Linked DNA regions of Massilia litorea. The protein of the gene in region 2 interacts with the protein of the main gene of each other region in a pairwise test. Links are inferred from orthologs where the notes say so. Each region holds a gene or a part of one and is shown on either strand. Other genes may lie near its edges.

Region 1 (5,420 bases), 540 kb from region 2 along the record:
CATGCGCGTCTACCAATTCCGCCACGTGGGCATTTCTGCTGCTGCAGCCAACACCATTCGGGTGATGAGTCCTGCGCTCGGGAGCACAGGCTACGTCGTCAAACGGTGAAGCTGATACAATATCAGGCTTTCCTGTTTTTCGCTAGATCAACTTTCGTCGCTCCAGCGCAGAAATCCTTTTACTGCCGCTGCTTTTCCTTCGCTTCACAATACTGTCGTTGCGAAAGAGCCGAGATTATAGCGGAAGGTTTGCAAAAGTCAAAGACCCGCCTGTCGAGGCCGCAGCATCGACGCGGGCACGCTTCGTTAGGCGAATCCTGTCGTCCTCCGTTACACTACGCCTGACAAGGTGTCAATCCAACCAGGGTGCCGGCCGGTCCGGAACCTCATTAATAAGAAATTCAAGAAAACGATTTGAAGCAACCTACTCATACTATTCCTAGCCGAGAGGAAATTCTCGGCGTGTTCCGTGATGCAGGCACGTCGCTCGATGCGACCACGCTCGCACGTGCCCTGAACGTCAAGAGCGCCGCCGAAGAAGTCCTCGGCCGCCGCCTGAATGCGATGGAACGCGATGGCCAGATCCGCAGCGGCGGCAACGGCACTTATTCTCTGGCAGACCAGAGCGGCTTCATCGCCGGCAAGGTCAGCGCCCACCGCGACGGCTTCGGCTTCGTCATCCCCGACGAGCCGGGCAACGACCTGTTCCTGAACGATAAGGAAATGCAGAAAGTGCTGCATGGCGACCGCGTGCTGGCGAAAGTCACCGGTACCGACCGCCGCGGGCGCCTGGAAGGCACGATCGTCGAAGTCGTCGAACGCGCCAATACCCATGTCATCGGGCGCCTGCTGAACGAAGGCGGCGTCTGGGTCGTCTCTCCCGAAGACCAGCGCATGAACCAGGACATCCTGGTCGCCGGCTCGCCGGGCAAGGCGAAGGCCGGCCAGGTCGTCAGCGTCGAGCTGATCGAGCAGCCGGCCCGCTTCCAGCAGCCGACCGGCCGCATCGTCGAAGTGCTCGGCGAACTGGACGACCCGGGCATGGAAATCGAGATCGCCGTGCGCAAGTTCGGCGTGCCGCACGTGTTCTCGCCGAACGCGCTCAAGCAGGCGAACAAGCTGCCGAACGAAGTGGTCGATGCCGACCTGGCCGACCGCGTCGACCTGCGCGACGTGCCGCTGGTGACGATCGACGGCGAAGACGCACGCGACTTCGACGATGCCGTGTATTGCGAGCCGGTCAAGATCGGCCGCGAGAACGGCTTCCGCCTGCTGGTCGCCATCGCCGACGTCAGCCACTATGTGAAGCCGAACGACGGCCTGGATGTCGACGCCATTGAGCGCAGCACCTCGGTCTATTTCCCGCGCCGCGTGATCCCGATGCTGCCGGAAAAGCTGTCGAACGGCCTGTGTTCGCTGAACCCGGCGGTCGACCGCCTGAGCCTGGTCTGCGACATGGTCGTCAGCAGCGATGGCGTCGTGCAGGCCTACCAGTTCTATCCGGCCGTGATCCACTCGGCCGCGCGCCTGACCTATAACCAGGTCGCCGATATCCTCAAGGATCCGCGCGGCGAAGAGGCGGGCCGCCGTCCGGCCATCGTGCCGCACCTGCAGAACCTGAACGGCGTGTTCCATGCCCTGCTGGCGGCACGCCAGGAGCGCGGCGCCATCGATTTCGAGACGACCGAGACCTATATCGTCTGCAATGCGATGGGCAAGATCGAAAAGATCATCCCGCGCACCCGCAACGATGCGCACCGCCTGATTGAAGAGTGCATGCTGGCCGCGAACGTCTGCGCCGCCGACCTGCTGATCCGCCACAAGCACCCGGGCACCTTCCGCATCCACGCCACGCCGACCGAGGAAAAGCTGAACCAGCTGCGTACCTTCCTCAAGATGACGGGCCTGAACCTGGGCGGCGGCCTGAAGCCGCAGGCGAGCGATTACGCAGCCCTGATGCGCGAGATCAAGGAGCGTCCGGACGCGACCCTGCTGCAGACCATGCTGCTGCGTTCGATGCAGCAAGCCGTCTACAGCCCGGACAACGTCGGCCACTTCGGCCTGGCCTACGAGGCCTATGCCCACTTCACCAGCCCGATCCGCCGTTATCCCGACCTGCTGACCCACCGCGCCATCAAGGCCGTGCTGGCGGGCAAGAAATACGAGCCGAAAGGAATCGACCTCGCCAAGCTGAACACGAACGTGTCGAACGCCACGCGCAAGCAGAAGGCGAAAGACAAGGCCGAAGGCAAGGCCAAGGACGAGAAGGACCTGACGATCTGGGACGCGCTCGGCGTGCACTGCTCGGCCAACGAGCGCCGCGCCGACGAGGCGTCGCGCGACGTCGAGAACTGGCTCAAGTGTTACTTCATGCAGGACAAGCTGGGCGAGTCCTTCACCGGCATCGTCGCCGGCGTGACGACCTTCGGCATCTTCGTCCAGCTCGACGAGCTGTATGTCGAAGGCCTGGTCCACGTGACGGGCCTGGGCGAAGATTATTTCCAGTACGACGAAGCGCGCCACCTGCTGCGCGGCGAGCGTACGGGTAAAACCTTCGGCCTGACCGACCGCGTCACCGTGCAGGTGGCCAAGGTCGACCTGGAAGCACGCAAGATCGACCTGGTGCTGGCGCAGGACGCCAATGCCGGCGCGGCGCCTGTGCAGCAACGCGAGCAGGGCGGCTCAAGCCGTCGTGGCGAGAACAAGTCGGACCGCAATCGCGGTGCGAACGCGCAGCCGGCAGCAGCGGCAGCGCCGGCGGCGCGCCAGGGCGGCAATGCCCTGGCCGAAGAAGGCAAGGGCAGCCGCTCGAAGCGTTCGCGCCGCGGACGCAAGGAGCGCGCGGCAGCACGCGAGCTGCGGCGCAACTGCCGCAAGCCGGGCAAGAGCAAGAGCAGGACCAGAGCCCAGCCCAGCCACAATTCGACGCTGCCGCCAACGGCGTCGAGGTGACGGGCGGCGGTAAATCCAAGCGTTCGCGCAAGGAGCGCAAGGAACGCGCCGCCGCGCGCGAGCTGGCGAATGCTGCACCGGCCCCGGTGGAGCAGCCAGCGGTGCAAGCCGCTGAGCCGATCGCCGATGCCGCGCAAGCGAAGCCCGCCCGCCGTTCGCGCAAACTGCCGGCCGCGCTCGACATGGGCGCCGTGGTAGCGCCGCAGCCGGTCCTGGAGCAGGCGCCGGCACCTGAGCCTGCAGCTGCGCCGGTTGCCGCCAAGCGTCCGCGCAAAGCCAAGGCAGTCGCCGAGGCGCCGGTCGAGGCAGTTGCTGTCGTTCAGGCCGAGCCCGAAGCAGCACCGAAACGCGCACGCCGCACCAAGGCAGCCGAAGCCGTGGCGCCGGTCGCCGTAGCGGATGAGGCGCCAGCCAAGCCGCGCCGCGCCCGTGCCGTCAAGGTCGAAGCAGCGCCGGCAGTGGAAGCTGCCGTGCCCGCCCCGGCAGCAAAAAAGAGCGTCGCCAAAAAGAGTGTCGCCAAAAAGAGTGTCGCCACCAAGCCCGCCGCCAAGACGGCGAGTGCACCATCCAAAACGAGCAGCAAGAAGAAAAGTAACGCATGAAGAATAAAATGATTTTCGGCTTCCACGCCGTGACCTCGCGCCTGCGCCATGAGGCGCAGTCGGTGGAAGAAATTTTCGTCGATGCCGAGCGCAACGACGCCCGCATGAAGGCCCTGATCGCCAACGCGAAAGAGGCGGGCGTGCGCGTCATGCCGGTCGAGGCCGCGCGCCTCGACAAGATCGTCGGCACCCGCCGGCACCAGGGCGTGATCGCCTTCGCCAGCCAGCTGGCGCTGGCGCGCAACCTTGACGAGCTGCTCGATGCAATCGAAGGTCCGCCGCTGCTGCTGATCCTCGACGGCATCACCGATCCGCACAACCTGGGCGCCTGCCTGCGCGTGGCCGACGGCGTCGGCGCGCACGCGGTCATCGTGCCGAAGGACCGCGCGGTCGGTCTGAACGCCACCGCCGCCAAGGTCGCCAGCGGCGCTGCCGAGACGGTTCCCTACATCACGGTGACGAACCTGGCGCGCACCATGCGCGAGCTGAAGGACCGCGGCATCTGGCTGATCGGCACGTCCGACGACGCCGACAAGGGCCTGTACGAAGCCGACTTCACCGGCCCGACGGCGCTGGTGATGGGTTCCGAAGGCGAGGGCATGCGCCGCCTGACGCGTGAGACCTGCGACCTGCTGGTCAGCATCCCGATGTTCGGCTCGGTCGAGAGCCTGAACGTCTCGGTCGCCTCGGGCGTCTGCCTGTACGAAGCGCGCCGCCAGCGCGGTATCAATGTCTGAAAGCCGGTGCTAAATCCTTAGCCTCGTTGCAAGCACTGTTTGACGCGTGGGCTCAAGAGCCCACCCTACGGTGCACAACAGTCGCTGGCTGTCGCGTAACGTAGGGTGGGCTCTTGAGCCCACGCGTATCAGCGCACAACGCATGCGCCGGCAACGGCCACGCCCGCCGTCGCGGGCAATCCCTCCAAATTGACCCCCTCCCAAGCAATGTGTAGCCGTATAAGCTACCATTTGCCCCTGTTTTCCTTCTGTACTTATTATGTTTTCCTCGTTGCGCGAAGATATCAAGAGCATCATCGAACGCGACCCGGCCGCCCGTAACGGCTGGGAAGTGCTGACCTGCTATCCAGGCCTGCACGCGATCGTCCTGCACAACTGGGCGCATGCCTGCTGGAACCTGAACCTGAAGTGGCTCGGCCGCTTCATTTCCTACCTCGCGCGCGTCATTACCGGCATCGAAATCCACCCCGGCGCGACCATCGGCCGGCGCGTCTTCATCGACCATGGCTTCGGCGTGGTCATCGGCGAAACCGCCGTCGTCGGCGACGACTGCACCATCTACCAGGGTGTCACCCTCGGCGGCACCACGCTGGTGGCCGGCACCAAGCGCCATCCGACGCTCGAGCGCGGCGTGATCGTCGGCGCCGGTGCCCAGGTGCTGGGCGCGTTCACGGTAGGGGAATTTGCGAAAGTCGGCTCGAATGCCGTGGTGGTGAAACCGGTCCCGGCAGGCGCCACCGCGGTCGGCAACCCGGCCCACATCATCCGCAAGGAAGACCAGTCGCGCAGCGCGCGCATGTTCGCGGCCTACGGCGTCGCGGCGAACGGAGACGATCCCGTTTCGAAAGCCCTGCGCGGCCTGATCGATCACGTGGCGCGCCAGGACGAGCAGCTCGAACGCCTGACGGCCACCATCAAGGCGGCCGGCATCGCCTGCCCGAACATGCTCGAGGGTGATAAACTCGATTCAGCCGAACTGAACCGGCTCGTCGATTAAGGAAGCCATGACTGAAGAAACAATCGCCGGCGTCGGTACGGCGCCCGTGCTCGACCCGTTCGAGATCCGCGTGCTGGCCGTGCTGGCCGAAAAAGAGGCGCTCACGCCGGACAATTATCCGATGTCGCTCAA
Region 2 (7,722 bases):
GAAGGTCCTGTCGCGCACCAGGCAGCCGGCGATCAACACCGCCGGTGCGCTGGCCGTGTTCAAGGCCGACGTGACCAAGTTGCCGGCCTATGTCGGTGTCGAGCTGCCGGGCCAGGGCTATGGCGTCTACCGAATCGGCAAGGTCTCGCAGCCGGCCCAGCCGGACGCCGCCCGCCGCGCCCAGGAAGCACAGCAGATCGGCGGCCTGGTCGGCCAGGCGGAACTGTACAACTTCGTGGAAGCGATCAAGGCGAAGTCCAAGGTGAAGATCAATGTCGCCAAAGGCGAAGAGGCGGCCAAGGCGCAGTAAGCGCAGGCCTGCGGGCCTGAGTCACATACAAAAAACCCGGACGCTCGCGTGTCCGGGTTTTTTTACGTCTCGCCGCAGGTGGGTACGGAGCGCCCACCCTACGCGGCGTCGGTCAGGCCGCGTGCAGCGACTGCGCCGCCTTCATGAAGTCCTGCGGCCCGATATCACTCAACTCCAGCACCCGCGCCTGCCCGTACTGGACGAAATTGCGGTCGATCGAACGCAGGTAGGCCGGGTCGTAGTGTTCGACCAGCAGCTGGTCGACCAGCTCCGGCATCGCGCCGCTGTTGGCCAGGGCGTGCCATTCGTCGATCCGGGCGCGGCCGTGCAGCTGGACCAGGTGGTCGAGCTGGCCGTTCAGGGCTTGCGGGTCGCGCGCGAAGTGTTCGTAGTCTTCCATCAGCAGGCGCACCCGGTTCGGGCGCGACAGCGTCAGGGCCACGCAGGGCGCCGCGCGCATGCGCTCCATGACGGCGTCCGGCACGCGCAGGTTGCCGACCTTCTTGCTCTCGGATTCGACGAACACGGGACGGCTCGGGTCGAAATGACGCAGCTTGTTCCAGATCCGGGTCTCGAACATCTTCTGGGTCGGCTGCGGCTCGTCGGGCAGGTGGCCGAGCACCGAGCCGCGGTGGGCCGCCAGCCGCTCGAGGTCGAGCACCTGGGCGCCGATCCCGTCCAGGGTCTCCAGCAGGCGGCTCTTGCCGCTGCCGGTGGTGCCGCAGATGACCCGCCATTCCAGGTCCGGCGGCGCGGCCAGGGCGGCGCTCACGGCGGCGCGGTAGGCCTTGTAGCCGCCGTCGAGCTGGATCGCCGGCCAGCCGATCTTGGCCAGGATGTGGGCCAGCGAGCCGCTGCGGTTGCCGCCGCGCCAGCAGTAGACGAGGGGCTTCCAGTCCTTCGGCTTGTCGCCGAAGCGCTCGTCCAGATGGCGCGCGATGTTGCGCGCGACCAGGGCCGCGCCGACCTTCTTGGCCTCGAAGGCGCCGACCTGCTTGTAGAGCGTGCCGACCCGCACCCGCTCCTCGTCGTTCAGGACCGGGCAGTTGATGGCGCCGGGCAAGTGGTCGAGCGCGAACTCGCCCTCGCTGCGGGCGTCGATGATGGTGTCGAAGCGGTCGAGTTCGGGAAGGATGTCGGCAAAGCTCAGTACGGCGGGATATTTCATTATTTGGTGATCAGTGTCGAGAAAGTCGGCCAGATGTTATTCAGGATAATTGGATGTGCCTGCGCGCTCGGGTGCAGGCGGTCGGCCTGGAACAGCGCCGGCTTGTCGGCCACGCCTTCCAGCATGAAGGGCACCAGCGGCGCCTTGTATTCCTTCGAGAGCGTGCTGAACATGCCGAAGAAGCGCTCCGTGTACGCACGGCCATAGTTCGGCGGCATGCGCATGCCGATCAACATGACCTTGGCGCGATGCTTCTGCGCCATCGTGATCATTTCGCGCAGGTTGGTCGAGGCGGCGTCGACCGGCAATCCGCGCAGGCCATCGTTGGCGCCGAGTTCGATGACGACGATCTGGGGCTTGTGCGCATTGAGCAGGGCGGGCAGCCGCGCTCGCCCGCCGCTGGTGGTCTCGCCGCTGATGCTGGCGTTCACGATGTTGGCGTCGATCTTTTCGCTTTTCAGCTTCTGTTCGAGCAGGGCGACCCAGCCGGCGCCGCGTGTGAGGCCATATTCGGCCGACAGGCTGTCGCCCACCACGAGTACGGTTTTTGGTGCAGAATAAGCGCTCGCCGAAGCAGCCACGAGGGCTGCCGCGACAGTGAATTTATTGAGAAAAGAGAGCATGCGCGATCATCCCGAGGCTTTCAAATATACGGACTCCGCCGCGACAGACGGGGCGGCTGCAATCCAGGTGGAAGGCCTGTCCAAGCGGGTGGCGGACGCCAGCGGCGAACTCACCATCCTGCACAGCATCGATTTTACCGTGCAACCGGCCGAGACGCTCGCGATCGTCGGCGCCTCGGGTTCCGGCAAGTCGACCCTGCTCGGGCTGCTGGCCGGTCTCGACACCCCGAGCGGCGGCCGCGTGCTGCTGGGCGGCACCGATATCTTCGCGCTCGACGAGGATGGACGCGCCGCGTTTCGCAAGGCCAGGCTCGGTTTCGTGTTCCAGTCCTTCCAGCTGCTGGCGCATTTGAACGCGCTCGAAAACGTGATGCTGCCGCTCGAATTGCGCGGCGACGGCCAGGCGCGGGCAAAAGCGGAAGCGATGCTGGGCCGCGTCGGCCTGTCCAGCCGGCTGCGCCATTATCCGAAATACCTGTCCGGCGGCGAGCAGCAGCGCGTGGCCCTGGCGCGCGCCTTCGTGACCGAGCCGCCGCTGCTGTTCGCGGACGAGCCCACCGGCAGCCTGGATGCGGCGACCGGGGAGGCCATCATCCAGCTGATGTTCGAACTCAATCGCGAACGCGGGTCGACCCTGGTGCTCGTCACGCACGATTCCGCGATGGCGGCACGGTGTGGGCGGACGATTACGATTGCGGCGGGGAAGCTGGTTTAGTCAGTAGGCATCGAAGCACGTTTCGACTTGCATCCGTGCGTTGACGCGTGGGCAGAGGTGCCCACCCTACGGTGCACCGCCGTCTCGATTGCACCCCTCGGCCGCTGCGTAACGTAGGGTGGGCACTCGTGCCCTGCCTCACGGGCAGGGCGCTCCGCGGGCGGACAGCATGCTGTCCGAATTCCCCGCTCGCCCCACGCGTCAACGGGCGCGTGTCTGGCCGCGCTCCCGGATCAAGCCATTCAACACCGCCCGCACCGCCGCCGGCAATTCCCCGGCCGTCATTCCGACCGGCCCGATACCTTCATCGACCAGCCGGTCCGCCGCCGCCCCGTGCATCCACACGGCCCCGATCGCCGCCTCCCAGGCCGGCCAGCCCTGCGCCAGCAGTGCGCCGCATACGCCCGCCAGCACGTCGCCGCTGCCGCCCGTCGCCAGGCCCGGATTACCGGTCGGGTTGATCACGATCTCGCCATCCGGCCGCGCGATCACGCTGCCGGCCCCCTTGAGCACCACGACCGCCTGCAGGCGCTTGGCCAGCCTGCGCGCCGCCCCCAGCCGGTCTGCCTGCACCTCGGCCGCCGAGCTGCCCAGCAGGCGCGCCGCTTCCAGCGGATGCGGCGTGACCAGGGTAGCCGACTGGCGCCGTGTCAGGCGCGCCTGCAGTTCGGTGCTGGCCGCGACCAGGTTGAGGGCGTCGGCGTCGAGCACGATGGGCGCCGCGCTGTCGATGCCGTGGCCGAGCGCGCGCATCGCCTCCATCGCGTCGCCCATGCCGGGGCCGAGCACCAGCACGCGGCCGGCGAAGTCGAAGTCGTGGGCAAGGCGGAACATCAGTTCGGGATGCACCGGGTCGAAGGCCGGCGCCGGGTCGATCGTCACCGCGAACACGCGTCCGGCGCCGGCGTACAGCGCGCCGCGCGCGGCCAGCACCGCGGCCCCGGTCATCCCGCGGGCGCCGCCGACCACGGCCAGGTCGCCGAACTGTCCCTTGTGCGAATTCTGGCGCCGCGGCGCGAGGCTGGCTGCGAACAGCGCGGGCGAGCCGATGCAGGCTTGCGCCGGCTCGAACAGGGCTTCATCGAGCTCGAGGCCGGCCACCTGCACCTGTCCCGCATGGTCGCGGCCCTCGGCCGTGTGCAGGCCCGGCTTGTCGCCGATGAAGGTGATCGTATGGGTGGCGTGGACGGCGACGCCGTTCGGACCGACAACCGCGCCGCTGTCCGCGTCCAGGCCGCTCGGCACGTCGAGCGCCAGCACCGGGCAGCGCACGCCGTCGATGGCGCTCACCAGGTCGCGGTAGCGGCCCTCGAGCGGTCGTTGCAGGCCGATGCCGAACAGGCCGTCGACCACCAGTGCCCAGTCGCGCACGTCGGGTGCGACGTCGGCGAAGTTGGCGCGGCTGGCGCGGGCGCGCGCCAGGGCCTGGGCCGCCTCCGTGGACACCTTGCCGCTGCCGGCCAGGTGCAGCACGACGACGTCGACCCCGGCTTCGCCCAGGTTGGCCGCCAGCTCGAGGGCGTCGCCGCCATTGTTGCCGGGGCCGGCCAGCACCAGCACCGGCCGTTCCCGTGCGCCGCCGAGCAGCTCGAGGGCGGCATCCGCGCCGGCACGCCCGGCGCGGCGCATCAATGCGCCCGGTTCAAGGCTTTCCGCCGCGGCGGCTTCCGTGGCGCGAATCTGCGCCACGCTGTAAAGACGATTGTCCATCCGGACTCCAAAGTGGTACCAACAGTGCATTTTCGCCAATTTTGGCGCGAGGGGCGAATACAATAGGAGCATACCTGACAGCGCATGGAGTAAGGAATGGATTGGCAGTTCTGGATCGACCGCGGCGGCACCTTTACCGATATCGTGGCGCGCCGCCCCGACGGCAGCCTCACGACGCACAAGCTGCTCTCCGAGAACCCGGAGCAGTACCGCGACGCCGCCGTGGCGGGCATCCGCCATCTGTTGAACGTGGCGCCCGGCCAGCCGCTGCCGACTGAACGCATCGGGGCCGTCAAGATGGGTACGACGGTCGCGACCAACGCGCTGCTCGAGCGCAAGGGCGCACCCACGGCGCTGGCGATCACGCGCGGCTTCCGGGACGCGCTGCGCATCGCCTACCAGAACCGTCCCAGGCTGTTCGAACGCCACATCGTGCTGCCCGCGCTGCTGTACGGCCAGGTGGTCGAGGTCGACGAGCGCATCGGCGCGCACGGCGAGACCGTGCGCGAGCTCGACGCGGCGAAAGCGCGCGCCGGGCTGCAGGCGGTGTTCGACAGCGGCACCCGCGCGCTGGCGATCGTCTTCATGCACGGTTACCGCCATGCGCGGCACGAAGCCGAAGTCGCCCGCATCGCGCGCGAGATCGGCTTTACCCAGATATCGGTGTCGCACGAAGTCAGTCCGATGATGAAGCTGGTCGCGCGCGGCGACACCACCGTGGTCGACGCCTACCTGTCGCCGATCCTGCGCCGCTATGTCGACCAGGTCGCGGCCGAACTGCCGGGCGTGCACCTGCAGTTCATGCAGTCGAACGGGGGACTGACCGATGCGCGCGCCTTCCAGGGCAAGGACAGCATTCTGTCCGGCCCCGCGGGCGGCATCGTCGGCATGGTGCGTGCGAGCCGGCTGGCCGGCTTCGAGCGCGTCATCGGCTTCGACATGGGCGGCACCTCGACCGATGTCTCGCACTATGCGGGCGAATTCGAAAGGGTGTTCGAGACCCAGGTCGCCGGCGTGCGGATGCGCGCGCCGATGATGAGCATCCACACGGTGGCGGCCGGCGGCGGCTCGATCCTGCATTTCGACGGCAGCCGCTACCGCGTCGGCCCCGACAGCGCCGGCGCCAATCCGGGCCCGGCCAGCTACCGCCGCGGCGGGCCGCTGACGGTCACCGACGCCAACCTGATGCTGGGTAAAATCCAGCCGGGGCAGTTTCCGCACCTGTTCGGACCGGGCGGGAACGAAGCGCTCGACGCCGGCGTCGTGCGCGCCGGGTTCGAGGAAATGGCGCGCGAGATCGCCGCAGCCACAGGCGACGAGCGTACGCCCGAACAGGTCGCCGAAGGCTTCATCCAGATCGCGGTCGGGAACATGGCCAACGCCATCAAGCAGATCTCGGTGCAGCGCGGCCACGACGTCACGGAATATGCGCTGACCAGCTTCGGCGGCGCCGGCGGCCAGCATGCCTGCCTGGTGGCCGACGCGCTCGGCATGAAGACGGTCTTCGTCCACGGCCTGGCCGGCGTGCTGTCGGCCTACGGCATGGGCCGGGCCGACCAGAGCGCGATGCGCGAGCAGGCGGTCGAGGAGCGCCTGGGTGCGGCCGACAGCGAAGCGCTGGCCGCACGCCTCGACACCCTGGCCGAGGCCGCGAGCGGCGACCTGCGCGCCCAGGGCGTGGTCGACGCGCGCATCGACATCGTCAAGCGCGTGCACCTGCGCTACGAGGGCACGGATTCGGCGCTGGTGGTGGACTTCGCTGCGCCGGAGGCGATGCAGGCCCAGTTCGAAGCCGCCTATAAACGCCGCTTCTCCTTCCTGATGCCCTCGCGCGCATTGATCGTGGAAGCGGTGTCGGTGGAAGCGTTGGGACGCTCGGAAGCGCCACCGGAGACGATCGCCCCGGTCATGCCGCGCGACGGCGGCCTGCACCCCTTCGACACGGTGCCCATGTTCGGCGCCGGCGAATGGCGCGCGACCGCGATCTACCGGCGCGCGGACCTGCGGCCCGGCGACCGCATCGACGGCCCGGCCATCGTCGCCGAGGACAATGCGACGACGGTCGTCGAAGCGGGCTGGCAGGCCGAGGTCACGCCCTACAATCACCTTGTGCTGCGCCGCGTGCAGGCGCTGCCCGAGCGGCGCGCGATCGGCACCACGGCCGATCCGGTCATGCTCGAGATCTTCAACAACCTGTTCATGTCGATCGCCGAGCAGATGGGCCTGCGCCTGCAGAACACGGCCCATTCGGTGAACATCAAGGAGCGGCTCGACTTCAGCTGCGCCATTTTTGATGCCGCCGGCAACCTGGTAGCGAACGCGCCGCACATGCCCGTGCACCTGGGCTCGATGGGCGAGAGCATCAAGACCGTGATGCGCGAGAATGCGGGCCGCATGCGGGCCGGCGACGTGTATGTGCTGAACGACCCCTACAACGGCGGCACCCACTTGCCGGACGTGACGGTGATCTCGCCCGTGTTCGACGAAGCGGGCATCGACATACTGTTCTACGTCGGGTCGCGCGGCCACCACGCCGACATCGGCGGCACCACGCCGGGCTCGATGCCGCCGGACTCGCGCCACATCGAGGAGGAGGGCGTCCTGATCGACAACTTCAAGCTGGTCGACGGCGCCGACGGCATCCTGCGCGAGGCCGAAGCGCGTGCGCTGTTGAACGGCGCGCGCTACCCGGCCCGCAATCCGGACCAGAACATGGCCGACCTGCGCGCCCAGGTCGCAGCCAACCAGAAGGGCGTCGAGGAGCTGCTGCGGATGGTGGCGCACTTCGGCCTGGATGTCGTGCGCGCCTACATGGGCCACGTGCAGGACAATGCCGAGGAAGCCGTGCGGCGCGTGATCACGGCCCTGAAGGACGGCGCCTTCACCGTGGAACTGGACAACGGCGCGCGCATCGCGGTGGCGATCACGGTCGACCGCGCCGCACGCAGCGCCCGCATCGACTTCACCGGCACGTCAAGCCAGCTCGATAACAATTTCAACGCGCCGTCCGCCGTCTGCATGGCCGCGGTGCTGTACGTGTTCCGTACCCTGGTCGAGGACGAGATCCCGCTCAACGGCGGCTGCCTGAAGCCGCTCGAGGTGATCATCCCGCCCGGCTCGATGCTCAACCCGCATTACCCGGCCTCTGTCGTTTCCGGCAACGTCGAGACCTCGACCTGCATCACCAACGCCTTAT

The links. The genes of interacting proteins can lie anywhere in the genome.
Region 1: the proteins of LPB04_RS18090 (region 2) and rlmB interact in binary tests that used the Escherichia coli proteins (3 or more experiments, as listed by UniProt). The link is inferred for Massilia litorea from one-to-one orthologs.

Annotation. Positions count from the first base shown.
Region 1 is NZ_CP062941.1:4,552,397-4,557,816, reverse strand. Bases 2,422-5,420 are described here. They hold rlmB (23S rRNA (guanosine(2251)-2'-O)-methyltransferase RlmB), read left to right. Parts: upstream 2,422-3,550; coding sequence 3,551-4,291; downstream 4,292-5,420. Other genes in these bases: LPB04_RS20365 (YceH family protein), read left to right, coding at 5,296-5,420; cysE (serine O-acetyltransferase), read left to right, coding at 4,551-5,288; LPB04_RS20380 (hypothetical protein), read left to right, coding at 2,949-3,554; rnr (ribonuclease R), read left to right, coding at 2,422-2,952. In the rest of the region: more of rnr, read left to right, coding at 415-2,421. UniProt on the Escherichia coli protein: Specifically methylates the ribose of guanosine 2251 in 23S rRNA.
Region 2 is NZ_CP062941.1:4,012,205-4,019,926, reverse strand. Bases 2,273-5,151 are described here. They hold LPB04_RS18090 (NAD(P)H-hydrate dehydratase), read right to left. Parts: upstream 4,527-5,151; coding sequence 3,018-4,526; downstream 2,273-3,017. Other genes in these bases: LPB04_RS18085 (hydantoinase B/oxoprolinase family protein), read left to right, coding at 4,623-5,151; LPB04_RS18095 (ABC transporter ATP-binding protein), read left to right, coding at 2,273-2,816. Outside these bases: LPB04_RS18110 (SurA N-terminal domain-containing protein), read left to right, coding at 1-310; tRNA 2-selenouridine(34) synthase MnmH, read right to left, coding at 423-1,478; LPB04_RS18100 (arylesterase), read right to left, coding at 1,478-2,101; more of LPB04_RS18095, read left to right, coding at 2,100-2,272; more of LPB04_RS18085, read left to right, coding at 5,152-7,722. UniProt on the Escherichia coli protein: Bifunctional enzyme that catalyzes the epimerization of the S- and R-forms of NAD(P)HX and the dehydration of the S-form of NAD(P)HX at the expense of ADP, which is converted to AMP.